DNA from 4 places in the Exiguobacterium sp. EF_C8 genome. Region 2 is predicted to be linked to each of the others. Evidence: riboswitches for the same ligand, from Rfam matches in the RefSeq annotation. Region 2 holds a riboswitch; each other region holds the start of a gene.
What was found. Region 2 has a riboswitch for S-adenosylmethionine ahead of ACY2IG_RS13255 (methionine ABC transporter ATP-binding protein). Riboswitches for the same ligand answer to the same signal wherever they lie in the genome.
Positions count from the first base shown of each region.

Region 1 (7,329 bases), 350 kb from region 2:
TTACAACTGTGTAAGAATTTTGTCTGCAGGAATATCTTAGCATGCGCGCCCTTAAAAACGTTTTTTCAGTTAGAAGACAAAATAGATGCTTTTGTAACATAACTGAAATAATATCCTTGAATATTACAAAGTAAGAAACGCAAAGGATTGTTGACGACGAATTTAAAAAAATATGATACCTTTAGTTCACGAAAGAAATTACATACCTCCTGATGTATGTATGGAAGTATGCTGAATGCAGTTGAATTTATAAAGAATAGGTGAAAAACATGCCAACAACTGATAAAAAAGATAAATCTGAACGTTCCTATACTTTGGCTCAATTGAGCCAGCTGACATTAAAAGAATTATATGAAATCGCAAAGACGAAGAATGTCCCGCAATATCGGGAAGCCCGTAAGCGTGAGTTGATGTTCAAGATTCTAAAAGCACAGGCGGAATCAACAGGTCTTTATTTCCTCGAAGGGGTACTTGAAGTCATCCCTGGTAATCCACAAATGCAAAACGATGGTGGCTTCGGCTTCCTTCGCCCTATCAATTATTCCCAATCCTCTGAAGATATCTATATCGCCGCTTCTCAAATCCGACGCTTCAATCTACGTAATGGTGATGTCGTCACAGGTAAAGTACGCCCACCGAAGGAAAACGAACGTTTCCAAGGGTTACTTAGTGTGGAAGCCGTCAACGGCGAAGCACCGGATACAGCGCGTAACCGTTTGTTCTTCCCGGCGCTGACACCGATCTATCCGGATCGTTTAATGCGTCTTGAGACAGAGCCGCGTCATTTATCGGTTCGTGTCATGGATATGATTGCACCGGTTGGGTTTGGACAACGCGGTTTGATCGTCGCACCACCAAAAGCAGGGAAGACGTCACTCCTCAAAGAAATCGCGAACTCGATTCAAGAGAATCATCCGGATGTCGAGCTGATCATTCTATTGATCGATGAGCGACCAGAGGAGGTAACTGACATCGAGCGTTCAGTTCCGGGAGCAGACGTCGTCAGTTCAACGTTCGACGAAACACCGGACAACCATGTGCGGATTTCTGAACTTGTCCTTGAACGGGCGATGCGACTTGTCGAACATAAAAAAGATGTCGTCATCTTGATGGATTCGATCACGCGTTTGACTCGTGCGTATAACTTAACAGTGCCGCAAAGCGGACGGACGCTTTCAGGGGGGATTGACCCAGCAGCGTTCCACAAACCAAAACGGTTCTTTGGTGCGGCGCGAAACATCGAACATGGTGGCAGTTTGACAATTCTTGCGACGGCACTCGTCGAGACGGGATCCCGCATGGATGACGTCATCTATGAGGAATTCAAAGGAACAGGAAACATGGAGCTACATCTCGATCGTAAGCTGTCGGAACGCCGAATCTTCCCGGCAATCGACATTCGCAAATCAGGTACGCGGAAGGAAGAACTCTTGCTTCCGAAAGAGCAACTCGATGTGCTCTGGACGATTCGTCGGACGATGAACGAGTCGAACGAGTTCGTCGATACGTTCCTGCGTAAGATTCGCGACACGAAAAATAATGAAGAATTTTTTGCTGAACTTGAGAAAGAAAAGAAGAAGACGGTCCGACGTGCACCTGCTAAACCGCGTACCGTCAAGAAGGAAACGACGACGGAAAAATAACTATTGCGACGCGTAAAAAAATCGTTTAGTATAGGAAGGTAACTTACTCTGGCTCAGCAAATGGACCAGGGCGGAAGGAGAGAAATCAACCATGAAACAAGGAATTCACCCTAACTACAACAAAGTAGTATTTATGGATTCAACGACTGAGTACAAATTCTTAAGCGGTTCTACTCGTTCTTCGAACGAAACGATCACTTGGGAAGATGGTAACGAGTACCCACTCATCCGTGTGGATGTGTCTTCAGACTCGCACCCATTCTACACAGGTCGTCAAAAGTTCAACGCGGCAGATGGTCGTGTCGATCGCTTCAACAAAAAATACGGCCGCAAGTAATTACTTGCCGGTTCTTAAAAAACAGCCTGCCTCCATTACGGAAGCAGGCTGTTTTTGTATAGACTGAATTGCGAACGGTACGTAAGGTACGTCTTTAAGACGAACGAGAAAGCAATCCCGCCGACGATCCCGATCAAGTACGGCATAGCATCTGGATGTGCCAAGATGTAGTCGACGATTTTATGGAACGAGATATGACGACCAACAAAGTAGCCGGCGCCCAAGAACACACTGACCCAAATCAAAGCACCTGTATACGCGTAACTCGCAAAAATGCGAAACGGCATTTTTGAAACACCTGCAAAAAAGGCAGAGAGTTGGCGAAGACCAGGTATGTAGTAACCGATGATCAAGACCGATTTGCCGTAACGACGAAATCCGGCTTCAGCGGAGAGAATGTGTTTTTCTGAGATGCGCATCTTTGGTCCGACGCGATGCAACAGGGGCATGCCGAGTTTTAAGCCCAGCACGTAGCTAATCGTCATTCCAATGCAACTGCCAGCGTAAGCGGCAAGAATCGTACCGAACAGCGGTAGATTGCCTTGATGCATCCAAAAACCGGACAGGACGAGCAAGGTCTCATCAGGAACCGGCAATCCCACGATACCACCTGCGAGAAGGACGGAAAGACCAAGGGCGCCATATTGGTGCAGAATGTCATGTAAGAGATGATGAATCGGGGACACCTTCTTTCGCGAGAATCTTCTTCTTTAGTGTACAGGAAATGGATGAAGGTTGGAATGAAAGGACAAAAATTCTAGGTAAAGAAAAAATGAATTTTGATTTCCGGAAGTCAACCCTTTTTCTCAATACCGTTTCGAGCTATACTCGTTAAAGTGACTATTTTTAGAGGACGGTGTCGGACGATGATGCATGTAATAAATCAGTACGGCTGGATCGAAGTAATTTGTGGCAGTATGTTTTCCGGGAAATCGGAAGAGTTGATTCGTCGTGTCAGACGGGCACAGTACGGCAAACTGCCCGTTCAAGTATTCAAGCCGGCAATCGATGACCGGTACCATGAAGAGCATGTCGTCTCTCACATCGGAAATTCCGTCGTGGCGATTCCAATGGCGACGAGTCGTGATCTCTATGCAGCAGTAGCGCAAGAAACACAAATTGTCGGAATTGATGAAGTTCAATTCTTTGATGATGAGATCGTTCAAGTCATCGAAGCACTTGCGCAAGACGGAAAACGCGTCATTTGTGCAGGACTCGATCAGGATTTCCGGGCAGAGCCATTTGGCAAGATGCCGGAATTACTGGCGCGCGCAGAATTTGTGACAAAACTTCAGGCGATCTGTCTCTCATGTGGCGATCCGGCTTCCCGGACACAACGTTTGATTGATGGAAAACCAGCGAACTATGATGATCCGATCATTTTAGTCGGCGCTTCAGAATCGTATGAGCCACGGTGCCGCCACTGCCATGAAGTGCCAGGAAAGCCGAAGCCGCTCCAAACGATGCAACACCAAAAAGGATAAACAAAAAAGACGAACCGATGATGGTCGTCCTTTGATGTAACAGCTGTTCGCTTCTAAGTGAAGACGAATAGCTGTTTTTTTTATTATCCCGTTTCTTGTGAGAAACGGCTCGAGCGTTCGATGAAACGAATCGTCTCACGCACGATCAAATCCTGATCATGATCGAGGGTCGCGACGTGGTACGAGTTGAGGAGACAGTAGCTTCGTTTATCATTCGTCCCGATATGCTGATGCAGATAATCCGAGCTCGACGGCGGAACGACGTGATCGGTCGCCGAGTAAAGAATCAATGTCGGTAGAAGGATTGATCCAAGGCGTCCTTTCGTCTCATCCATCAAGCGGACGAGTTCGAATGCACAACGACTCGGAACGAGGTCATAGATGATTTCGAAAGCAGACCGTTTGATATCCGGTGCCCCTTCAGGTAGGTATTGTGGACCATCTTCAAACGACAGTGCTTCATAAGACGGAACGGAGAGAGCGGCATTGATCGTAATGATGCCTGAAAATGGAATCCCGTCAGCGGCGAGCGATAGTGCGAGCGTCGCGCCCATTGATTGACCGATGACGAAGACTTGATCGCATGTTTCTTGTAAACGTGCATAGCCGTCTTGCAGGCTCTGCTTCCAACATCGAGCAGTCGATTGTTCGAACTCACGGACGTTCGTCCCGTGACCACGCAAACGTGGAGCATAGACAGTGAATCCTTTAGCAGCAAATGCCTCACCGACATCCCGAACACTTTGCGGGGTCGCATTAAAACCATGACAGATTAAAATGCCGATCGGTCCACCTTGAAGATAAAATGCTTCAGCACCAGTCAATACAGGATAGTTCATCATTACTATTTTTCCTCCATTCGTGAAAAAAACTCGTCAACGTCATTGCTTGGACGCCCACGAGTTTTTCACCGTATCATCCAAAGCCGCGCTTTGCTGGTCGGAGCACCTTACAGATTGCAGGTTGCCGTGAAGTCATAGAGCCAGGTCTCTCGTTCACTCTTGATAAATATCATATTGGAATTGTCGGATTAATCATTGAAACGATGGTAGCACGACCGAAAATGCCTTGTCAAATCGTTCTGGACGAATCGTGATTTGTTCTTTCAGCTAACTCATAACTTATGACTCAATCGATATGCGCCAAATGGATTATTTTTGCAAAGTTGGTTGACTTTTAAAGGTTCGACCCGTAATGTAAAAATTAGTTTTACGACATAAGCAACAACGCAACAACACACATACGAATTTCATACCGCAATACTTATCCAGAGAGGTGGAGGGACTGGCCCTACGAAACCTCGGCAACAGACTCATTATGAGCACTGTGCCAATTCCATCAGACAGATGTCTGAGAGATGAGTGGAGTGGATTCTGCCACTGTGCGGATCCAGGTCTCTTCTTGTTTCTCAAGAAGGGACCTTTTTTGTTGAATGAAGGGGGAAAACGGAATGATTGCATTTCATCAAGTCAAAAAAACGTACGTCACGAAGGATCAGACGATCGCAGCACTCGACGGTGTCGACCTGACGATCGAGAAAGGCGAAATCTTCGGTGTCATCGGCTTTAGCGGTGCCGGGAAAAGTTCATTGCTCCGCTGCGTCAACCTGTTAGAACGACCGACGTCAGGAACAGTGACGGTCGACGGGGAGGATTTAACACAACTATCACCAAAAAAATTACGCCAAGCGAAACAGCGGATCGGGATGATCTTTCAACACTTCAATCTATTGAATGCAAACACGGTCTTTACGAACGTTGCGAAACCACTCGTTCTCGCAGGTATCAAGAAAGACGAGATTCGTCGCCGGGTGACGGAATTACTCGAATTCGTCGATCTCGCGGACAAGGCGGATCATTACCCGGATCAATTATCCGGCGGACAAAAGCAACGTGTCGGCATCGCCCGGGCACTAGCGACGCAACCATCCGTGCTCTTATGTGACGAAGCGACGTCAGCACTCGATCCTCAGACGACACATCATATTCTCCAGTTATTAAAACGCATCAATGCGGAATACGGGATCACCATTCTCTTGATCACCCATGAGATGGGCGTCATCCGGGAGATTTGTGACCGGGTCGCCGTCATCGAAGCTGGGAAGCTGATCGAGTCAGGAACAGTCTTTGATGTCTTTTCGAATCCGCAGACCGAGACAGCGAAAAACTTCGTCCGCTCCGTCATGCATGATGAAATTCCGGCATCAATTCGTCAGTTGATCGAGTCACGGAATGCGCATCCGATCTATAAGATTCATTTTCTCGGACATCACACCGGGCAACCACTCTTATCGCAAGTCGCAAAACGCTTCGACGTCGATGTCAACATCCTGCACGGTAGCATCACGGAGTTACAGGAAACACCGTTCGGTACATTACTTGTTGAACTGATCGGTGAAACAATCGAAGTAAAACGGGCCTTACAGTACATCGATCAGGCACAGGTGACCGTCGAGGAGGTGCTTGCTGATGCTAGTTAACTACAGTGATATCTGGACAGCATTTTTGCAGACGATGACGATGGTGTCAGTGTCGTTATTATTTTCGACTTTGATCGGTTTACCACTCGGCATCCTGCTCGTCGTCACCCGGAAAGGGGCATTGCTCGAGAACGTCCCGCTGTTCACATTCTTCAACAGTATCGTCAATATCTTCCGTTCAATTCCGTTCATCATCTTACTTGTTGCGATCATCCCGTTGACACGGTTGATCGTCCAGACGTCGATCGGAACCGAAGCCGCCATCGTCCCGCTCGTCTTTTACGCCGCACCGTACATGGCGCGTCTGATCGAGAGCTCGTTACTTGAAGTCGATAAAGGCGTCCTTGAGGCAGCAGAAGCGATGGGGGCGACGCCATTCCAAACGATTTTCCGCTTCCTTCTGCCGGAAGCACTCGGTTCACTAATCCTTAATTTAACGATTGCAACAGTCGGCTTGATCGGGGCGTCGGCGATGGCAGGCGCCATCGGTGGTGGCGGTTTGGGTGACTTAGCAATTACGTACGGTTATCAACGGTTCGACACGAAAGTCATGATCATCACGGTCGGGATTCTCGTTATCTTAGTCCAAGGCTTACAGACGACAGGCAACATCGTCGCACGAAAAATCAGAAGACATTAATCAAGGGAGCGATTCAGCCATGAAAAAAGCAGTAGCGATTGGAGCAACATTAACGACGATTTTATTTGCCGGGTGCTCAGCATCAGGAGAAGAAGAAAAGACGATCAAGCTCGGGGTCAGCGGTTCAGACACTCAAGTATGGGATTACGTCGCGAAAAAAGCGGAAAAGGAGGGCATCAAAATCGAGCTCGTCAAGTTCTCCGATTATGTCCAGCCGAACATGGCACTGGCTGAGGGTGAGATCGACGCCAATGCCTTCCAGACGATTTCCTACTTCAACGCCTTCAAGAAGGAACATAAGTTGAAGCTGTCACCGATTGCGACGACCGTCATTGCACCGATGGGCATTTACTCAGATAAATATAAGGACGTCAAAGATATTCCAGTCGGTGGCAAAATCGCTGTTCCGAACGAAGCGACGAACATGGGACGTGCCTTCTTGTTACTACAAGAAGCAGGTTTGATCAAATTACCGGACGACTTCGACGGCAATGGATCGGTCGATAAGATCGTTGAAAATCCGAAGAAACTGAAAATCGTTCCGATCGTCGCTGGACAAACGCCACGCGTCTTACCGGACGTCGCTGCATCGATCATCAATAACGGTATTGCTGTTGACGCAGGACTAAATCCGATCAAGGACTCGATCGTCCATGAGAACGAGACAGCAAAACCATACATCAACATCATCGCGACACGGACGGAAGACAAGAACAAAAAAGAACTGAAAAAGATCGCGTCGCTTT
Region 1 is NZ_CM143264.1:2,847,091-2,854,419, reverse strand. Features, by position in the region: gene rho (transcription termination factor Rho) at 270-1,643, shown strand; gene ACY2IG_RS15020 (type B 50S ribosomal protein L31) at 1,735-1,980, shown strand; gene ACY2IG_RS15015 (DedA family protein) at 2,016-2,666, opposite strand; gene ACY2IG_RS15010 (thymidine kinase) at 2,850-3,464, shown strand; gene ACY2IG_RS15005 (alpha/beta hydrolase) at 3,548-4,306, opposite strand; SAM riboswitch class I at 4,374-4,475, opposite strand; SAM riboswitch class I at 4,725-4,828, shown strand; gene ACY2IG_RS15000 (methionine ABC transporter ATP-binding protein) at 4,915-5,943, shown strand; gene ACY2IG_RS14995 (methionine ABC transporter permease) at 5,933-6,583, shown strand; gene ACY2IG_RS14990 (MetQ/NlpA family ABC transporter substrate-binding protein) at 6,603-7,329, shown strand, end outside.
Region 1: another riboswitch for S-adenosylmethionine. It lies ahead of ACY2IG_RS15000 (methionine ABC transporter ATP-binding protein); the one in region 2 lies ahead of ACY2IG_RS13255 (methionine ABC transporter ATP-binding protein).

Region 2 (7,329 bases):
CCGGCCATTGCCGTGTAACCGACAAGTGCAACGAGTGTAACCGTGATACCAGAAACGATAGCAGGCAATGCTTCTGGGATTAAGACTTTGTAGATGATTTGGAACTTCGTCGCGCCCATCGATTCAGCTGCCTCGATGACACCTTTATCGACTTCGCGAAGTGCGAGTTCAACCATCCGACCGTAGAACGGTGCGGCTCCTAAAATCAGTGCCGGTAATGCTGCTGTTGGTCCGAGGAACGAACCGACGACTGCTTTCGTAAATGGAATCAATAAGATCAGTAAGATGATGAACGGAATCGAACGGAAGACGTTAACGATCAAGCTCAAGATCGAATAAAACGCCCGATTTTTGAACAACAATTCTTCATTTGTCGCAAACAATAATAAACCAATGATCAAACCGAGAACGAATGTCGAAAGACCAGCGACTGCCGTCATATAGATCGTACTGCCTGTCGCTTCCCACACCATGTCCCAGTCTAGGTTGTCAAAGAATGAAATCATCGGTGATCCACCTCCACTTCAACATCACTGGCTTGAAGCTTCGTGATGACCGCTTGTGTTGCTTCTGTTTCCCCGATTAACTGAATGAACAGCGTACCGAGCGCCCCTTCCTGTGATTGACCGACGTTTCCGCCGATGATATTGAACAGGACGGGTGAATCCTTCATGACTTCCGCGAGGATCGGACTTTCCGCCGTCGATCCGACGAATGTCAACTGAACGATTTTTCCGGTTGGGTAGCGTTCGCGGAGTTTCGCGAACGTCAACTCGTTTTCCGATGGCGACGTCAATTGTTTGACGAATTCCTTCGTCATCGCTTGCTTCGGATGACGGAAGACTTCTGCGACCGGTCCTTGTTCGACGATTTTACCGGCCTCCATGACGGCGACCCGGTGACAGATTTTTTGAATGACGTGCATCTCGTGTGTGATCAAGACGATCGTCAGTTTCAATTTTTCATTGATGTCGACGAGTAACTCAAGAATCGAGTCCGTCGTCTTCGGATCGAGTGCACTTGTTGCCTCGTCACATAAGAGAACGTCCGGGTTCGATGCCAGTGCCCGAGCGATACCGACACGTTGCTTTTGACCACCGGATAATTGCGACGGATAGGCTTTTTCGCGTCCATCCAAACCAACGAGTTGGATCAGTTCCGCGACCCGTTCCTTGCGGCGTGCCTTCGGAAAGCCACCAAGTTCGAGTGGGAACATGATGTTCTCTTCAACTGTTCGTGACCAAAGTAAGTTGAAGTGCTGGAAGACCATCGAGACATTCTTGCGGACGCCCCGTAATTCTCTAGGTTTCAGCGATGTCATTTCGACACCATCGATTTGGATCGAACCACTCGTCGGTGCCTCAAGCATATTCAGCAATCGGATCAAGGTCGATTTCCCTGCTCCGGAATAACCGATTATTCCAAAAATTTCACCGCGCTCGATTGTCAGATCGACATTCGCGACGGCTTCGACCGCTCCGCGCTTTGAGCGATAAATCTTTCCTACGTCTTGTAAACGAATCACAACTGTCCCTCCTAAAATAAAAAAAGTGCGCGCGTTTTAGAGCAAACGCGCGCACTTTTCAGTACACAAAACCATTTGCTCTCATCTCCCAGACTTTTGTCTGCTGGAATTAGCACCACTTCGGATTAGATCCGCGGTTGCCGGGTTTCATCGGGCCAGTCCCTCCACCACTCTTGATAAGAGTTTCGGTATTAAGTTTGTAGAATATATTCTGAATATTAGCAGGGGTTATTTTTGTTGTCAAACAGTTTTTTCAGAAACTTTTTCGAGGAACGTGAAAGCACGCGTTAAGTCTTCTTTCAAATCCTCCGCATCCTCAAGTCCAACTGAAATCCGGACGAGACCGTCCGTGATGCCGAGTTCTGCGCGACGTTCTGCTGGGATCGACGCGTGCGTCATCCGTGCCGGAACCGAAATCAGGCTCTCGACGGCACCAAGACTCTCAGCAAGTGTGAAGAAATGTGTCGCCTCGACGAGTTTTTCTGCGTTCGCTGCTGAACCGACATCAAAGCTGATCATCCCACCAAATCCAGTCGCTTGTTTCGCTTGGATGTCGTGACCAGGATGCGATGCAAGTCCTGGGTAGAAGATGTTCGAGACGATGTCTTGCGCTTGCAAGAACGCAACGAGATCATGGGCTGTCTCTTCGATCGCATCCATCCGGATACCGAGTGTACGAAGACCACGGACGAGCAAGAAGCTGTCTTGCGGTCCAAGCACGCCGCCTGTCGAGTTTTGGATGAAGTGCATCTCTTCGCCGAGCGCATCATCTTTGACGACGACAAGTCCAGCGACGACGTCCGAGTGTCCGCCGATGTATTTCGTCGCACTGTGCAAGACGATGTCTGCACCGAGCGCGAGTGGTTGTTGATGATATGGTGTCGCGAACGTGTTGTCGACGACGAGTTTAAGATCGTGACGTTTGGCGATCGTTGCGATCGCTGCGATGTCCGTTACTTTCAACAACGGGTTCGTCGGTGTTTCGACGTAGACGATCTTCGTGTTGTCTTGGATCGCTGCTTCCGTTGCTGCAAGGTCCGTCGTATCGACGAATGTCACTTGAATGTTGAACTTCGGTAAGACGCGTTGCATCAAGCGGAACGTACCACCGTAGACATCATCTGTCATGACGATGTGGTCGCCAGACTCAAGCAAGTGGAAGACGGCATGAATCGCTGCCATCCCAGAACCGAACGCAAAACCACGTGCGCCGCCTTCAAGATCCGCAATCAATCGTTCGATGCTCGTCCGTGTCGGGTTCGCTGTCCGTGAGTATTCGTATCCGTCCTTAAGTTGACCGATTTTATCTTGCTTGTATGTGCTTGTTTGATAGATTGGAGGTGTAACGGCTCCTGTTGCCCGATCGACACCTGTTCCTCCATGAATCAATGCTGTCTTCTTACGCATGAGTTTCGTCCACCTTTTCAAAGATTTGTTGGCTTAAATAGCGTTCGGCACTGTCTGCGAAGACGGTGACGATCGTACTGCCGGGGTGACGCTTTGCGATATCAAGCGCAGCAACGAGCGCTGCCCCTGCTGAGCTACCGACGAGTAATCCTTCGCGAGCAGCGAGTGTATGAACCGCGTCAAATGCATCACGGTCAGAAATCGTATGAATCTCATCAACGAGTTCATGCGGAACGAGGCTTGGCCATTTCGCTGTACCGATACCTTCTGTCTTATGCGGACCGGCTGGACCACCGTTCAAGACGGAGCCTTCCGGTTCGACGATTGCTGCTTTTGTACCGAGACGTTGTTTTAAGAAGTCCGCTGTTCCGGCGAACGTACCACCTGAACCACAACCGGCAACGAACCAGTCGATATGCGGTAAGTCCGCAATCAGCTCAGGACCGAGTGTCCGCTGATACGTGACTGGGTTCTCTTCGTTTTCGAATTGTAACGGAACGTAACTATTCGGAATTTCCTGACCGAGTTCTTTTGCCCGGTCGATGGCCCCTTGCATATCGAGTTCAGTCGGCGTGTTGACGACGGTTGCGCCGAGTGCCCGCATCAACGTCTGCTTTTCCTGACTGAATTTTTCCGGAACGACACAGATGACTTGGAGATCGTATTTTTTAGCGGCGAGCGCCAAGCCGATGCCGGTATTCCCGGCTGTCGGCTCGATGATCGTACCGCCTGGTGTCACATGTCCGTTTTCGATTGCTGCATCAACGAGTTGAATGCCAAGGCGGTCTTTGACGCTGCCCCCAGGGTTCATCCATTCGAGCTTCGCCAAAATGCGCGTACCAGCAGGCAAATCGAATGAAGTGATCTCGTAGAGTGGTGTGTTTCCGACGAGGTCGCGGACGTTGTTCGCGATCATCCGAAGACGATGTCCCATTCATCACGACCGGCAAGCATTTTCTCGGCATAGTGCTTCGCTCCTTTGAGGTCATGTGCGCTCGCAAATCCACATTGGACTTCGTTTTGCGCTGGAATCTCTTCTGCTGCGAGGACGTCTTTCAACGTCTTCTCAACGAGTTCGCTCATTTTTTCGACCGAGTCGAAGTTCATCATCGCCATATAGAAACCTGTTTGGCATCCCATCGGCGAGACATCGATGACATCATCCGAGTAGTTACGGATGTTTTCAGCAAGTAAGTGCTCGAGTGTGTGCATCGCACGCATCGGCATTTGCTCAACGTTTGGTTGTGTGAAACGGATATCGTATTTGACGACTTGGTCGACTTTACCTTCTTTATATCCTGCGACGCGGATGTAAGGTGCTTTGACTTTCGTATGATCCAGGTTAAAGCTTTCGACGTTCATTTTTTGAAGTGCCATGATTTATTCCCCCATTTTCTCGGCTTCTACGAGCCAGACGAAGTGATTGTATTGTATAAATTTAACAGTGAATCCTCGTGATGTAAACAATTCTTCCATGACTGGAATCAACGGGTAAAACTCGCGTTCGAGATCTTCCGCTAACGCATCAAACCCTTGAGCACGTGCTTCACGGATCGTTTGCAGGCGTGCCTCTTCTGAGACGAACATCGTATCCGCGTAGACGATTTTTCCGTCTGCCGGTAAATGTGATGCCATCAGTTCGATTGCTTCTCCCTTTTCCTCATCTGTTAGATGATGAAACGCATACGTCGAAACAAAACTGCGTGCTTCCTTCGCCTCGAACGAGAGGAAGTGACCGTCTTGTACATCAAGTGACGGAATCTTTTCCGTCAGGATTGCCCGCATCTCCGGACTTGGTTCGACGGCGAGTACGGCGTCGTGACGTGCCAGAAGACGTTGTGTCAGGTTCCCTGTGCCTGCTCCGAATTCAATGACCGGCGACTGCGCTTTATCCGCAACTGTATCCAAAATCTCATCGTATCGACGAAAAACCTCTTTATACTCCGGATCATGTCCGGTTACTGTCTCGTCATACGTTGATGCCCATTCTGTGAAAACATCCATAAAACGTACTGTCATGCCTTGTCGTCCTCCATCTCACCAGTTAATTCCGAGTAATCGGATATGAATTAAAGTAATTTTCCTTATTCGCATTGTAGCAAGGAGATTCTATCCTGGCAAGCGACCGGCTCGAAAAACTTCCAGAAAACAAAAAAAAGGCGTTGCCGGCGAACCGACAACACGAATAATGTGGTTAGAAATGCTACGAAGGAAAACCCAGCTCCATTCGGAATTGTTCGCTCTTCCGCGTGGAGGACGGCGCCTGTTCGACATGATCGCCAGCTTACGTTCACTTCCTGATCGGTCCTTTCGATCCACCACCCGTTCATTGCACCGCTTCGTCTTTGGGGGACGACTTAAGGGGAAACAATACACCGGCTTAGGATGGGAGAAAGGGTTCAGGACTTGAATCGTATTGAACGATCATCTCTGCTAGACTTCCTATAATGCATTTCTAGAAGTTGTTATGAATATACCATTCATATTTCTGCGTTGTCAACGGATTATTGTAAATATTCCGACAATTTAACAAAAAGAAAAATCCAATCGGACTTTTCTTACCGTTCTTGACAGAAAGCAAAGACGTTTTGGACAGACTGGAAAGCATAAAGTCGCTCTACGACTTGGTTTTCTTCAATTCGCAACAACGCAGGAACACTCATGACACGGGCTTCTTCTAAGAAATCCGGAATGAAATTCCCGTTCGCCTTCTGAATCGATTGACCTGATTCCGTCGCTTCGACGATATCGAGCATTCGTTCCGCGATAGCGCATGTCCCGCACATCGGTGCATAGACATACAATAGCCCGTTTTCCGGGACGGTCGTGACTTCTTGCATGACGGTCGCTCCTTTCTTCGTGGTATCTGTCGTCAGTATACAAAAAAAAGAGAGCGGACGAAACGCAAGCGCCTCGTTCACTCTCTTTTCGTTAAGTATTACTCGTTGATCATCGATTTGTACGCTGCAGCGTCCATCAATGCCTCGACTTGTGAAGCATCTTCGATTTCGATGTCGACCATCCAAGCGCCTTCGAATGGTGACTCGTTGACGAGTTCTGGGGAATCCGAAAGGTTTTCGTTGATGGCAACGACTTTACCAGAGATCGGTGCGTATAATTCCGAGACTGTCTTGACCGACTCGACTGAACCGAATGGCTCGTTTGCTGAGATCGTATCCCCGACTTCAGGCAATTCGACGAAGACGATATCCCCGAGTTCGTGTTGCGCGAAATCCGTGATTCCGATACGCGCCTTGTTTCCTGATACTTCGACCCATTCATGTTCTTCCGAATAGCGTAAGTTGTCTTTTACTTGACTCATTTCCGATTCCCCCTGTGGACTAATTTGGACTAACGTGTTCAGTATACCAAAATCGACTCTGAACTTAATACCATTTTCCTTGATACATTTCTTCCTTGAAGCCGATCGTGACGTCTTTTCCGTCTGTAACGATCGGTCGCTTCAGTAACATGCCGTCACTTGCGAGCAACTTGTATTGCTCGTCTTCTGATAACTCAGGGAGTTTGTCCTTGATGCCTTGCGAACGATACGATTGACCGCTCGTGTTGAAGAATTTCTTCAGTGGCTCTCCACTCTTTTGATGAAGTTCCTGAATCGTTGCAGCAGATGGTGTCTCCTCGACGATATGTTTGTAATCGACTTCGACACCGTGTTGTTCGAGTGCTTTTTTTGCTTTGACGCACGTACTACATTTCGGGTAGCCGTACATCGTGACTGTTGTTGTCATGTTCATCACCTCACTTCCAAGAGTAGCAGATGGATCACTTCTGCTTCAAGCGTGCGAGCGCCCCGTCGATCTGATCTTGATGATGGGCGTCATGGGCGACGAACGACTCGACGAATTCTTGCGGTCGGAAATTCTCATAGGTCGCCGCAAATTGCTCATCAGACAGACGATTGAGGTGATCGACGATATCACGCCGGACACTGATCGCTTTCTTCAGTAAGGCAAGCGGATCGATATGATGCGCATACTCGACCGCCAATCGATTGAACTGATCGAAATCCGTCTCGACGAGTGTCAGCGGTTCGTCCGGTAACTTCGAGATGGCATGATCATAATAAAACCGGTCCCATAAATAGAGGTGGCTGACGCACTCAAGGACAGTCCACTTGTTCAGGGCAAGCGGCAGATTCCATTCTTCTGGCGACAAACGTTCAAGGGATTGATAGTAGGCAATCGCAAATTGCAGTTCAACCAATTCTTGGCGCATCTCGTTTTCCCTCCTCAACCAAAAACTTCGCCTTTACAGAGATTTTCCCTGCAAAGGCGAAGCGGTAAACCTGACTTAGACCGTATATTTGTTTGATTCGATGAGGCGTTTTGCGATGACGCGTTTCGTACCGATGACGTTGATCGGCTGATAACGGCTGA
Region 2 is NZ_CM143264.1:2,495,393-2,502,721, forward strand. Features, by position in the region: gene ACY2IG_RS13250 (methionine ABC transporter permease) at 1-506, opposite strand, end outside; gene ACY2IG_RS13255 (methionine ABC transporter ATP-binding protein) at 503-1,525, opposite strand; SAM riboswitch class I at 1,604-1,708, opposite strand; gene ACY2IG_RS13260 (bifunctional cystathionine gamma-lyase/homocysteine desulfhydrase) at 1,766-2,932, opposite strand; gene ACY2IG_RS13265 (PLP-dependent cysteine synthase family protein) at 2,925-3,848, opposite strand; gene ACY2IG_RS13270 (S-ribosylhomocysteine lyase) at 3,845-4,309, opposite strand; gene ACY2IG_RS13275 (class I SAM-dependent methyltransferase) at 4,313-4,951, opposite strand; gene ACY2IG_RS13280 (thioredoxin family protein) at 5,491-5,772, opposite strand; gene gcvH (glycine cleavage system protein GcvH) at 5,871-6,254, opposite strand; gene ACY2IG_RS13290 (arsenate reductase family protein) at 6,319-6,681, opposite strand; gene ACY2IG_RS13295 (DinB family protein) at 6,716-7,168, opposite strand; gene ACY2IG_RS13300 (acyl-CoA dehydrogenase family protein) at 7,244-7,329, opposite strand, start outside.

Region 3 (7,329 bases), 440 kb from region 2:
GACCATGTCGCACTAAACAAATTTCAGTCATGTCTCTGTCTCCTTCATTCAAGAAATATGACTGATTGTATCATGTTTTTCATCGGGAAGTTGTCGCGGTGGCAATAACAACACCTGACAAGTGAAGCGTTCAATTCGTTCGAGCAGTCGTTCAATTTTCAATGGATTTTCTGTCTGTGCAAAACTAGCAAGTGAGTGGGTACCGTTCGGAAAAGAAAACAAACGGACATCAGCTCCGACATCGGCTCCTTTTTCAACGAAGTGAAGAGCTTGGGAAAACGGAACGATTGGATCTTTTTTGCCATGTAGGAGCATGATCGGTGGGGCGTCTGACGAGAGATGCGTCACAGGTGAAACGTGGGTCATGAGCTTGCGCCATTCTTCCCGTCCACCTTTATAAAACTTAATGTGAGCGATCCAGGTCTGAATGAAAGTAAACAATAAAAAATTCGTCGGTGGATATAAGGCAATGACACCACTAATCAATGGCATGTGTCGTTCATCGCACTCACCAACGAAAGCAGATGGGGCAAGTGCCGTCGTCAGCATGAGTGCAGCTCCGGCTGAGTCTCCCCATACCATCATCCGTCCTCTTAAAATGCGAAGATCTTCTGCTTCTTTGTTCAAAAAGCATAAGGCATCCCGTACATCTTCGAGATTATCCGGAAAATAACTCCCTTCTTCAAACAGACGATAATCGATACTACAAACAGCAACCCCAAGTTCAAGCAGGCGATCAACGATCGGGCTAAAACAGAACATATCCTCGCGCTCTCCACGAACGAATGCGCCACCGTGCGCGTAGATCGCGACCGGAAACGGTCCTTCCCCCGGCGGATAATAGAGATCGAGTTGTAAGGTACGGTCTCCCACTTGTTTGTAAGTGAGTGTCCGCGGTGCGAGTTGTTTTTCTGTGATTGGCAAGGCGGGTTCAGTCCACCGAAGTAATGCACCGTAATTATTCCAGATACTTGCTCCCGCAGCTGCCGTCGTTAGTAATGCAGCTCCCCCCATTAGCCATGCAGTTTCACGTTTCACTTGATCACCTCCAAAAGACGTACCAATTCCTTCACTTTTTTATCCTTTTACCCCGTTTTAAAAGAAGTCGAACGTCTCGGTATTCGTACTTGACGCTTCTCAAACGTTCCGCTATAGTGAAAAAGTCCAAATCGGAATAATTACGTTTTAATAACGGAGGTAACATATAATGAAAAAAATCATTCCTGCTTTAACGGTCGCATTCGCGAGCGCAAGTATCCTCGCAGCTTGTGGATCAAACACCGATTCATCGACTTCAGATGATAAAAAGATGGAAATCTATACATCGACGTTCGCAACAGCTGCCATTGCCCGTGAAATCGGTGGTAATCAAGTCAACGTCAAGATGATCGTCCCACCTGGAGCAGATCCGCACTCCTATGAACCGACGTCAAAGCAACTCACTGAGATTGCCAAAGGTGACCTTTTCCTTTTGACGGGTACGACACTTGAACCCTATTCAAAAAAAATCCAAGAGAGTCTAAAAGGCACGGACGTCCGGTTCGTCGAGACGAGTAAGGATGTCACTTTGCTGGAATCGGATGCTACGCTTCACGCACATGAAGAAGAGGGACATACTGAGCATGCGCACGAAGAAGCAGGGCACGATGATCACGCAACTGATGAACATGCTCACGAAGAGGAAGAACACGATCATGGAAAATACGATCCACACGTCTGGCTTGATCCTGTCAACGCCAAAGCAATGGCACGTTCTATCACAGTCGCCTTATCAAAAGAAGTACCAAAAGACAAAGCAACATTCGAAAAAAACTTGAAAGCGTTCGATCAGCAAGCTGACGCACTCGATAAAGAGTTCAAGCAAGCCGTCGCTGACGGATCAAAAAAAGAACTTCTCGTCACACATGCCGCTTACGGTTACCTCGCCGAACGATATGGTTTCACGCAGCTTCCAATCGCCGGAATTTCCCCTTCCGATGAACCGTCACAAAAGCAACTGGCTGCTTTAGTGAAAGAAGCGCGGATGCATGATTTGAAATACGTCGCGTTCGAAGAAACGGTTTCACCAAAGGTTGCGCGTGTCATCCAAAAAGAAATCGGAGCTAAATCCGTGACGATCCATAACCTCGAGTCGGTGACGAAATCGCAACAAAATAGCTCGTATTTCAAATTGATGGAAGAAAACGTCCAGACGTTAGAACAGGCACTTCAGTAAAGTACAGTTGACACGCGTTACTCAATGCGGTACGGTAAGAAACGTGTTTTACAACAATTGAATGACTTCTTTTTATCGCGAGAAACGGAGGGACTGGCCCAATGATGTTTCGGCAGCGGACGATTTGATTCGTACTGTGCCAAATCCAGCAAGCGAAAGCTTGAGAGATAAGAAGAGCGTCTTTATTTCATAAAGACCTCCTTCTTTCTTGCGAAGGGGTCTTTTTTTGTATCTTTGAGAAATGAGGTATCAACAATGAAAGAAACGATTACGCCTAACAAATGGGCACTGCTTCCGCTCGTCGTATTCCTGGTCCTCTTCATCGGAGCCGGTATCTTCTATGACGATTTTTACAAATTTCCGATTCTGATCGCCGCTTTGATCGCGTTGATCTTTGCTGCAATCATGACGAAAGGATCGATCAATCAAACGGTCGAACGTATCGCAACCGGTGCCGGAAATCCTGATATCATGATCATGGTCTTCATTTTCTTATTAGCCGGTGCGTTCTCTGGAACAGCGGAAGCGATCGGCGCAATCGAAGCAACTGTCAATGCTGCTTTGACGTTCTTACCTCCTTCACTCCTGATGAGTGGGATATTTGTTATCGCAGCATTCATCTCGATGGCAATGGGTACCTCGACAGGAACGATTGCCGCTCTCGCACCGATTGCCTTCGGTATTCATGAAGCAACAGGTATCAACGTTGCGATCGCAGCAGCGTCAGTCGTTGGTGGTTCGATGTTCGGTGATAACTTGTCGTTCATCTCGGATACGACAATCGCTGCCGTTCGGACACAAAAAACGAACATGCGCGATAAATTCCGGACGAACTTCATGATCGTTCTCCCGGCTGCCGTCTTAACGGTCATCTTACTCGCGTTCGTTTCTGGTTCTGGCGATGCGGCAGCAGCTAAAGCATTCGAGTTCTACAAATTAATTCCGTATCTCGCCGTCATCGTCCTTGCACTATTTGGTGTCAATGTCATTCTTGTTCTCGTCGGTGGCACATTGCTCACTGGAATCATCGGTATGATCGACGGTAGCTTTGGCTTAAGTGGGTTCGTCCTTTCGATGTCTGAAGGAATGATGGGCATGGCAGAAATTTCAATCTTGACACTCCTCATGGGTGGTCTCGTCAGTTTGATCACGTTCAATGGCGGAATCGCCTACTTGAAAGAGACGTTGACGCGCAAGATTTCACAGCGTCGCGGTGCTGAATTCAGTATGGCAGCACTCGTCAGTGCGACGAACCTCGCAACGGCGAACAATACGATCTCGATTCTCGTCGCTGGACCACTCGCGGCTGAAATCGCTGATACGTATGAAATCGACCGCAAGAAATCAGCGAGTATTCTTGATATCTTCTCTTGTGGTATTCAAGGCATCATTCCGTATGGGGCACAACTGCTGATCGCAGCAGAGTTGACGAAGACAGCTTCACCAGAACTGATTCCGTATCTGTTCTATCCGTTCCTGCTCTTCGTCTGTGGATCGATTGCCATCATCTTTGGTTTCCCACGTCCGAAAAAATCAGTTGCTCAACAGGAAAAAATCTCTTCTTAACCAACGACAGGTCCGATCATGGTGATCGGACCTGTTTCATTATTTTTTCTGCTTCGCTTGTCGTTCTAAAATCAAATACGCGATTGCTGGAAGTGGAAACTGAAGGAGTCCCGCGCCTCCCCATACCCACGGATTACGTCCTGATTTTCGTGCACTGAAAAATAGGCTAACTGCTTGCGTGACCAACAAGGCACTAATACTAAGCCAAGCTCCCTTTGATAGCTTTTTATTCTTTTGAGCCATCCTTTCTCCCCCTCTTTCTGACATACGGTCAGATGTGATGAAATCTCTTTTATTTTAACCCATTCTATTCCTCCATGAGCATGGAAACGGACGGTTTCGTTCGTTCGTGCTAAACTAAACGAGCAAATCTAAACTACGTTTTATGAGGAGGAGTAACACATGCAATACGCAAAACTTTCAAACGGTATTACGATTCCCCAAATCGGATTCGGTGTCTGGCAAGTAGACGAAGAAACAGAAGCACCCGCTGCTGTTGCTGAAGCACTACGTGTCGGCTATCGTCATATCGATACAGCTGCTGTCTATAAAAACGAGCGCGGTGTCGCAAAAGGAATCAAAGAAAGCGGCGTGAAACGTGAGGATCTCTTCTTAACGTCGAAAGTCTGGAACGATGATATTCGTGCCGGTCGGACGAAGGAAGCATTCGCAGAATCGCTCGAACGTCTCGAAACAGACTACCTTGACCTCTACCTGATCCACTGGCCAGTCGAAGGCTATATCGAAGCGTGGAAAGCAATGGTTGAACTTTATGAAGCAGGCAAGATCAAAGCGATCGGTGTCTCGAACTTCAAGGAACATCACCTCGATACATTGGCAGAAGAGGGCTTGATGGCACCAATGATCAACCAAGTCGAATTGCATCCACAATTGCCGCAACACGAACTGCACGAATACTTGCAAGATCACAACATCCAAGTCGAAGCATGGAGTCCACTCATGCAAGGGAAATTCCTCGAAATCAACGATTTCAAGGAAATCGCAGAGAAGCATGGTAAGACACCTTCACAAGTCGTCTTGCGCTGGCACCTCGACAACGGTATCGTTGCTCTTCCAAAATCCGTCACACCAGAACGCATTGCAGAAAACTTCGACGTCTTTGATTTCCAACTCGATGCCGATGATCTTGAGAAAATTGATCGTCTAGCAACGGATGTCCGCCTCGGACCGGATCCAGACGAAATCGATTTTTAATCTAAAAGTTATTGTAAAAAGAGTGATTTCCATGTGAAGTCATCTTGATTTAGATGAACGACAAGAGACCCGTTTCCAGTCGACGACTTGGAAGCAGGTCTCTTTTTTATAGATGGTACTAGTCATACGTAATAAATCAAAATCGTATCTTCCGCTTCTTCTGCCTTTTGAAAATAGGCACGCAGATCGGCGAACTGCTCCCAGACATATTCGAATTCGCCCGGTATTCCAGCTTCATCATGAATCGAAGCGAGTGCCCGTTGATCGAAGTTTCGCATCACTTCAGCGGAAATGATCAAAAGCGGTAAAGGAAGAATACCGACGATTGCCGCTTTTTCCTCATTGACGATCAACTCTTCACCAATGATCGCTCGCCCTAGATTATAGTGCGTGTCCTGATCAATATAGATATCGATTTGATTCATCAAATGGTAGATGGCATTCGTTTGTTCGAGGGCAAACAATTGTTCATGGTCGGGTTGTGTCTCATGAATGAATAATATCCAGTCCATGATGATGTGGGGATCGTTTCCGAACGACTCCCAGACCGCATCTGTGACGCGAACGAAATGTACGTTTTCCATTCTCCCCCTCCCTTCTGTACTCTGTATTCCCTTTTTAAATTCGTTCTATACAAAAAAAAGAGCCAGATTTCTCTGACTCCCTTTTCTTAGATCGCTTTTTCGTCTTCTTCTGACCCATGCCATGCTTCAAGCGTATGTTTTCCTGGCAAGTTCGGAATTGAATCCGCATAGAAACGCGGCTCTTTTCCTGCTTTTCGTTGTGTCACGTAATCATCGAGCGCAAGCTTCGCGATTTTTGCGAGGCGGAAAATCGCATATAGATTAACGATTGCCATCAGTCCCATACAGATGTCCGCTAAAGCCCAAACGAGACTAGCCGACTCGACAAGTGAACCGAAGACGATCATGACGAGGACGAGTGCACGGTATGCCATCATGACTTGTTTATTGTCACGGATGAACGTGATGTTCGATTCACCGTAATAGTAGTTTCCAACGACAGAACTAAAGGCAAAGAGGAAGATGGCAAGTGCCATGAATCCTGTCGCAAGTGATCCAACTTGCGACGCAAGTGCCCCTTGCGCTAAATCAATACCGGCTAAGGCATCTCCATTCGCATCTTTTGTCGGAACACCACTGACGAGAACAATCATCGCTGTCGCCGAACAGACCATCAACGTATCAACGAAGACCGCGAATGATTGAATCAAGCCTTGTTTGACCGGGTGGGAGACTTCAGCCGTTGCTGCTGCGTTCGGTGCCGAACCCATACCGGCCTCGTTCGAGAACAAACCGCGACGAATACCATTTAAAACGGCCGCTCCGATTGCTCCCCCTGCTAGTGTCTTAAATTCGAATAATCCTTCTTGGAAAATCAATTTAAAGACGTTCGGTAATACTTCAAGATTCGTCACCATGATATACAGGGCGATCAGGATATAACCACCTGCCATGATTGGAACCATGAACGAAGCGACTGTCGCAATACTACGAACACCACCAAAAATGATCAGTGCCGTCAAGACGACCAATCCGACCGTAATCCACATCTTATCCACACCATATTGACTTTGCAGTGACAAGGAAATCGTATTCGATTGGACAGAGTTGAAGACAAAACCAAATGAGATCGTGATCAGAACACTAAAGACGATTCCTAACCACCGTTGTCCAAGCGCTTTTTCCATGTAATAGGCTGGACCACCACGCCATTCTTTTCCGTCACGTACCTTATAAATCTGAGCAAGTGTACTTTCAACGAATGCTGATGCCGATCCAATTAAGGCAATCAACCACATCCAAAAAACTGCTCCTGGACCACCTAGTGCAATTGCAGCCGCTACACCCGCGATGTTTCCAGTACCAACACGCGCTGCCGTACTGATTGCGAATGCTTGAAATGGAGAGACACCGTCTTTTCCATCATCTGTTCCTTGGAACAATAAGCGAATCATCTCCGGAATCATCCGGAATTGAACGAACCGCATTCGGAGTGTAAAATAAATACCTAACACGACTAGCAGTGTGATCAATACATTTGTCCATAACAAATCACTGACTCTATTCACTAACTTCATTAATTCCTTTTCCATCAAAACTCCTCACTTTCATCCATCTTTTCTCTCTATTTGTATGTAAGTTTTTTTCACATGTGATTTATCATACGCAATTTTTTTTGAAAAATCAAACTCACTTTTACCTCGGAACATAAAAAACGTGTTAAACCTCACATCAGATGTCAGGTTTAACACGTTCACATAGTTAATTCTTTTATTAGATGAACAGATTCAGGTTAGCACCATCTGTTGC
Region 3 is NZ_CM143264.1:2,931,945-2,939,273, forward strand. Features, by position in the region: gene ACY2IG_RS15520 (histidine phosphatase family protein) at 1-31, opposite strand, end outside; gene ACY2IG_RS15525 (alpha/beta hydrolase) at 49-1,038, opposite strand; gene ACY2IG_RS15530 (metal ABC transporter solute-binding protein, Zn/Mn family) at 1,208-2,215, shown strand; SAM riboswitch class I at 2,285-2,389, shown strand; gene ACY2IG_RS15535 (Na+/H+ antiporter NhaC family protein) at 2,471-3,781, shown strand; gene ACY2IG_RS15540 (hypothetical protein) at 3,821-4,024, opposite strand; gene ACY2IG_RS15545 (aldo/keto reductase) at 4,184-4,996, shown strand; gene ACY2IG_RS15550 (YfbM family protein) at 5,119-5,580, opposite strand; gene ACY2IG_RS15555 (alanine/glycine:cation symporter family protein) at 5,667-7,112, opposite strand; gene ACY2IG_RS15560 (CoA-disulfide reductase) at 7,294-7,329, opposite strand, start outside.
Region 3: another riboswitch for S-adenosylmethionine. It lies ahead of ACY2IG_RS15535 (Na+/H+ antiporter NhaC family protein); the one in region 2 lies ahead of ACY2IG_RS13255 (methionine ABC transporter ATP-binding protein).

Region 4 (7,329 bases), 590 kb from region 2:
TACATGACGTCGTTGTCGGTACGGGTTCCGATAAATAGCTTGCATCGATACCCGCGACATGCAGTGCGCCCGTATCCCAACCTAATTCATGAATATTAAAGAGACCAGTTGCTGAAGCGAGAGAGTGGTCGATGACATATGTTCCGAACAGTCTTTGGAACACGAACTCCTTGATCCCGACATACTTTTTCGTTTGAGCGTGGAGCTCCGGACGATCTTCGACGAGCCAACTGATTTTGCTAAGCGGTGACATCGGATGAATCGGTGTCCCGGTCCGGTGATAGATCGAGAGACCATATTGTTCCTTAATCTTGTTCGACCATGCTTCACTCCGACTGTCCGCCCATGTGATGCAGGCAGTCAACGGTTGATGTTGTGCGTCCATCGCAATCAAACTGTGCATGGCACTACTGAACGCGACGAACTTCGGTGGCATGCTCGGATGACGTTTTGTGATCAAGCGGATGGATTCGAGTACGGCATCAAAAATTTCTTCCGGATCCTGTTCCGCCGTCGAACGGTTCGGTGTGTGGAGTGGGTAACCGACGTTCGTTTGTCCGATGACCTCTCCTTTTGTCGTAAATAAGACTGCTTTCGTACTCGTCGTTCCGATATCGACGCCTAACATGTATTCAGTCATGTGAATCGACTCCTTTCGACATCATTTGTTGCGTTTTCCAGAGATCTTCGACTTCCTGAACATCATCAAAGTTCTGATGTAAGGAAGCAACCATCCGTTCACGATCTCCTGTCTCGATCGCTTCGATATACAAGGCATGGTTCGCGAGGATGCGTTCAAAGTCTTCGATGTCTTCCTCGAATCGTACCCGCATCGATAGGAGGATGAAACTTTCCATGACTGGTTTGAGATTTTGCCAAATCATGCTGACATACCCATGATCAATCGAGCGGATGATTGTTTCATGAAACAGTACGTCTTGGAAAGAGAATTCATCAGCATCCTTATATTTGACGGCAACCTTCATCATTTCGAGAATTTTGCTGAGTTCACGGACGAGTTCTGCCCGTTCGACCTTAACAAGTCGCTCGAAGACGAACGTTTCGATGAGTAACCGGACATCATAGATTTCTTGAATGTCGCGCTCGGATAAACCGACGACGACCGCCCCCATTCGTTCGAGACGAATCAACTGTTCGGCTGCAAGGACCTTTAACGCATCACGGACGGGCGAGCGACTGACTGAAAAATCAGAGGCTAATTTGTTTTCGGATAAAATGGTACCGCTTTCAATATTTCCTGAAATGATGCGCATCCGTAGCTCGTGTGCGACACGATCTCCAGCGGAAGCTTTTGCTAACCACTTCAAGGGGTATAACAGTTCTGACATGGAATCACCTGATTTCTAAAGTGAGTATACTTGTATACAAGTTAGTATAAACGTTTTTTTCTAAAATGCAAACGCTTAACTTACATTTTAGTGATTCAAGCAGGAATCAGGAAAATGGTTTCCGATATGTTAGGGTGAAGGAGTAAGTAACGAATCGATTAGTTAAAAAGGAGGTAATGCATATGCATGTTTTAGTCGTAGGTGCCGGAGCAGTTGGAGGTTATTTCGGGGGACGTCTTGCTGAGCAAGGGGAACAGGTGACATTCCTTGTTCGTCCGAAGCGCTATGAACAATTACAAAAGACAGGGTTACAGATCACTAGTCCTCATGGTGATGTTATGATCACGCCTCAGTTAGTGACACGAGACATGCGACTGAATCACACATTTGATGTCGTCTTACTTTCGACGAAAGCCTATCACTTGGATGATGTCCTACAGGATCTTGCGCCATTTGTTTCGAGCGAGACGTACATCATTCCTTTGTTGAACGGCATGCAGCATATACGACGGTTAACAGAAGTCTTCGGAGAAGATCGAGTACTGGGCGGGCTTTGCTTCATTGAATCGACGCTTGATGCAGAAGGGCGTATTGTACAGACAAGCCCGTCGCATCGGCTATTGTTTGGTTCACGAACCGGTAAACCAACAGCGCGTTTAGAGGAGATTGCAACACGTTTTGCGAAAGCGAAGGCACTGATGGCGTACTCGATGCATATCATGGATGACATGTGGCAAAAGTACCTCTTCATTTCGACATTTGCGGGCGTGACGACACTATTTCGCTCTGCCATCGGTCCAATTCGCAAGGACCCAATTGGTCATCAGATGATTCAAGACGTCATGAAGGAAGCGAAGCAAGCGATGGAAGAACAAGGCGCAGTCTTTAATGACGATGTAGAAGCGGTCTTGCTGAAGCAGATGCATGCAATGGAAGACACGATGAAATCGTCAATGTTACGGGACATGGAAAAGGGTCAGCCCGTCGAAGTGAAACATTTCTTTAGTACGTTGCTCGAAACACGCTCTTCACGTCATCTTCAACTGATTGAATCTAATTTATGGATCTATCAAAAAAATCGGGAAATGCCTGTTGACTGAATTATCTGCATTCTGATATGGTTAGGAACAATTACATACTTATCCAGAGAGGTGGAGGGACTGGCCCTATGAAACCTCAGCAACAGGTCGAAAGATACTGTGCTAATTCCTGCGGGTGCTGCACCCGATCGATAAGATTTCCGAATTGTCGACCGACGCATCCGTGAGGATGCGTTTTTTGTTTGAAATAGGGGGAACGAGGAGGAAATGGATTCATGAAAACGAGCGGAGCGTTTCGACGCAAGATGGAATCACGTCATCTGATCATGCTGTCGTTAGGAGGCGTCATTGGAACAGGATTATTTTTAAGTACAGGTTATACGTTGGAACAAGCGGGACGTGTCGGAACGATTTTGTCGTATTTGATCGGAGCCGTCGTCGTCTACTTAGTCATGCTAAGTCTTGGCGAACTCGCTGTACACATGCCGGAAACCGGATCATTCCATAAGTACGCAACGAAGTATATCGGACCCGGTACCGGTTATACGGTGGCCTGGCTCTACTGGCTGACGTGGACGGTCGCCCTTGGTTCAGAATTCACGGCAGCAGGCATTTTAATGCAACGTTGGTTCCCGTCGATTCCAGTCTGGGTGTTCAGTGCATTATTCGCTGCGATGATCCTTGGTATCAACGTCTTGAAGGTCCGCGTATTTGCTGAAGTCGAGTTTTGGTTCTCCGCCATTAAGGTCGTAACGATCATTGCTTTCATTTTACTTGGTGCGGGAGCCATCGTTGGCTTCATCCCATTACAAGATGGTAGCCCAGCACCATTCTTTTCTTCCTTAACGGAAGGAGGATTGTTTCCAAATGGAGCATTTGCGATCTTCATGACGATGCTTGCTGTGAACTTTGCTTACTCAGGAACGGAATTGATCGGCGTCGCAGCGGGTGAAGCGGTCGATCCGAAGCGGACGATTCCGCTTGCGATCCGAACAACGATTTTGCGACTCGTCCTCTTTTTCGTCGGTACGATCATCGTATTAGCCGTCTTATTGCCAACGGAAGGGAAGGGCGTGCTCGAAAGTCCGTTCGTTGCGGTGTTCGAACGAATCGGAATTCCGTATGCGGCAGACGTGATGAACTTCGTCATTCTGACAGCGATCTTGTCGGCAGCGAACTCTGGGCTTTACGCTGCCTCCCGGATGCTTTGGTCGCTTGCGAACGAACGCATGATTCCGCGCTTCTTCGCCCAGGTGACGCCAAGTGGGGTTCCACTTCGAGCTGTATTGTTCAGCATGCTTGGCGGAGGACTTGCTTTGCTGTCTAGCATCTATGCAGCAGGAAGTGTCTATATTGCGCTCGTCTCGATTTCCGGCCTTGCTGTCGTCGTCGTCTGGATGAGTATCAGCGTTGCGCAGTATCGCTTCCGGAAACAATTCCTCCGCGAAGGGCATACGGTCGACGAATTGGTCTATCGTACACCACTCTTTCCATTGGTACCGATCGCCGCTTTCGTCGTCTGTTTGATTTCCCTGATTGGTATCGGATTTGATCCGACGCAACGAGTCGCCTTGTATTGCGGTATCCCATTCATCGTGATCTGTTATGTCGTTCATGCGTTCACGAATTCTTCTCAGAAACGGAGTGTTGAAGATGTCCCGAATCAAAAATCCAGTTGATCAACGATTACAGGAAGTTCCTTTCCTAATTTTAGATGGTGCGCTTGCGACTGAACTCGAACAAAAGGGATTCGACCTGAACGATCCACTCTGGTCAGCACGCCTCTTAATCGAAGCACCGGAACAGATTGAGCGTGTCCATCACGATTACTTTGAAGTAGGCGCCGATGTTGCGATCACCTCAAGCTATCAAGCAAGTATCGAAGGATTCAAGCAACGTCACATCACGACCGAGGAAGCACAAGCGTTAATTCGACAAACGGTTACCTTAGCGCAAGATGCACGGACGCGTAGCGGAAAGAGTGCCGCATTGATCGCGGGATCAGTTGGTCCTTATGGTGCCTACTTAGCAGATGGTTCTGAGTATCGCGGTCATTATGGTGTGTCAGCAGATGTGCTAGAAGCCTTCCACAGACCGCGCATCGAAGCATTGATTGAAGCGGGGGCTGATCTGCTGGCATTCGAGACGATTCCGTCGCTTGAGGAAGCTGTCGTGTTGTTCGGGATTCTCGAAGCGTTCCCGGAAGTATCTGCTTGGCTGACGTTCTCGCTTCAAGATGCGACGCACATCAGTGAGGGAACACCGCTTGCGATATGCATCGAGACAATCGGACAGCATCCGCAACTTGCAGCAATCGGTGCAAATTGTTTTCCGGCATCCTACGCGACCGACTTCATCCGTCAAGTTAAGACGTTGACGAGTGTTCCAATCATTGTCTATCCGAACTCCGGTGAAGTCTATGATCCGGTCGCAAAGACGTGGTCGGGTACGAATCAGTGCACGTCGTTCCAAGCCATCGCAAAGACATGGTATGAAGCTGGAGCACGATTGATTGGCGGTTGTTGTAGAACTTCACCGGAACATATCGCGCAAATTCGTTCGGTTTGCCAGGTTTCTCATACGTGATGAATGATGACGAAAAAACGGACACGAAATCAATCGATTTCGCGTCCGTTTTTTTAATGGTGTGATTCCATTACCGTTCGCGCAAGGCGCGATTGAATTGTTGCAATAGGCGTCCGAAATCTTCTGCATCATCCGCTGGCCAGTCTGTCAGTAGACGTTCGATGCTCGCGAGACGTGCGGTTCGGTAGATGGTGAGTTCTTGTTGTCCTTTATCTGTAATATGATAGAAAAAGGCTCGCCCATCTGTCGGATCTTTTACTTTTTCAACGAGTTGCTTCTGATCGAGTGCCGCTGCTTGGCGACTGACGGTCGAGACATCGAGCTGAAGTTCACGGGCAAGTGTTTTAACACCGACGTTGCCGGAATCCGCTAATTGTCGCAGTAAGAGATAAGAAGCACGGTCCAAATTACGATTGTCTGCCGTCGCCGTCGTTAAGCGCCGGATCAGGATCGCTAACTCGAGTTCAATGGTTTCGAGTGATTGTTGAGACATCGGGTATCTCCCCTTTCAAAAAAGTCTCTCTGTCCCTCATGATTACCCAATGTGGATAAGCTGTCAATGCGAAAAGCAGGAGGCTTGACAGAGTTGTAGTTGTATTATACAATCATTTTTGTTCTTTTAATTGTATCATACAACTTTCGTAGATGAGAAACGAACGACAAAGGAGAATTCAGATGAAAGCTTATGAATCGATGAAACAAGAGGTCATTACGGTAAACGATACAGATCTGATTCGTACGGTCATCGAACGATTCATTCAATCTGGTATTAGCGGCGTACCCGTCATCAATGCCGAGCAAGAGGTCGTCGGTTATATCAGTGACGGAGATATCATGCGCGCGATCGGAAAACACAAGGACATCATCGTCGATACATTCTTATATGTAGATGTCATCAAAGGAGACGAAGAAGATTATGAAGATCGAATTCGTCATATCTTGAATCGACCTGTCATGGAACTTGCACGCCGGAAGGTTGTAACAGCAGACGCTGATACAGAAATGGAAGAGATTGCAGCAACGCTCGGTTCAAAACGGATCAAAAAGCTTCCAATCCTTAAGGCAGGACGTCTTGTTGGGATCATTAGTCGAGGCGACGTCATCCGCCATTCGTTTAAACAGTTCATATAATACATTCAATAGAAAGAAGGGACACTATGGCACTTGCTGAAAAAACAACGACGCTTGAGCCGGAAACGGTATTAGCGGAAAGCAAACATGGATTATTCCATCAACCGGTTGCTGTTTGGGCAGTCTTTTTCGCCAGTATTACAGCATTCATGGGAATGGGACTCGTCAATCCCGTGTTACCGACGATTGCCGAGAATTTAGAAGCGTCCAAAAGTGAAGTAACGCTCTTATTTACAAGTTATAACGCCGTCATGGCATTCGCGATGTTAATTACAGGCGCGATCTCATCACGGATTGGTCAAAAAGGAACATTAATGCTCGGGATCGCCGTCATCGCAACTGTTGCTGGTTTTGCTTCACAAGCAGACAGCATTTGGACGCTCGTCGCGTTACGCGGTGGATGGGGACTTGGGAACGCTTTGTTCGTCGCAACCGCACTGGCTGCGATCGTTTCGCTGTCGTCAGGCGGAACAGCAAAAGCCATCATTTTGTATGAAGCAGCCGTTGGTCTTGGGATTTCGATTGGACCGCTATTAGGCGGAACACTCGGTTCGATCACATGGCGCGCCCCATTCATGGGTGTTGCGACAATCATGGTCATCGCGTTTCTCGTCTTGCTCTTCTTGATGCCAAAACCAGCAGCATCTGCTGCACCAAAACAAAAGTTATCATTAAAAGCACCGTTCCAAGCGATGAAGCATCGTTCGCTCTTGACACTCGGAATCGTTGCGGCGCTTTATAACGTTGGTTTCTTTACGATCATGGCCTATGCACCATTCGTCATGAAACTACCAGCGAAAGGACTCGGATTCGTCTTCCTCGGTTGGGGGATGTTGCTTGCGATCACATCAGTCTTAACGGCTCCGAAACTGAAACAATGGTTCGGAACGATCAAAGCGATGATCATGATGTTGATCACATTCGCGATCTTGCTTCTTTTAATGGGAATCTTCACGGAAACTCCAGCCGTCGTCATCGTCTGTGTCATCTTGGCGGGAGCTGTGCTTGGGAATAACAACACGCTCATCACGACAGCTGTCATGGATGCAGCACCTGTCGAACGTTCGACAGCATCTGCGGCATACAGTTTCCTACGTTTTCTCGGGGCAGCCATCGCGCCATTCATGGCCGGTAAATTGGCTGAAATCTTCAACGCAAATCTACCGTTTTATGTCGGAAGTGGCTTCGTCCTCTTATCCGTCATCATCATCGGGGTCAATCTC
Region 4 is NZ_CM143264.1:3,086,321-3,093,649, reverse strand. Features, by position in the region: gene gntK (gluconokinase) at 1-640, opposite strand, end outside; gene ACY2IG_RS16320 (GntR family transcriptional regulator) at 633-1,349, opposite strand; gene ACY2IG_RS16315 (ketopantoate reductase family protein) at 1,532-2,449, shown strand; SAM riboswitch class I at 2,486-2,587, shown strand; gene ACY2IG_RS16310 (amino acid permease) at 2,665-4,068, shown strand; gene mmuM (homocysteine S-methyltransferase) at 4,043-4,975, shown strand; gene ACY2IG_RS16300 (MarR family winged helix-turn-helix transcriptional regulator) at 5,046-5,468, opposite strand; gene ACY2IG_RS16295 (CBS domain-containing protein) at 5,651-6,106, shown strand; gene ACY2IG_RS16290 (MFS transporter) at 6,133-7,329, shown strand, end outside.
Region 4: another riboswitch for S-adenosylmethionine. It lies ahead of ACY2IG_RS16310 (amino acid permease); the one in region 2 lies ahead of ACY2IG_RS13255 (methionine ABC transporter ATP-binding protein).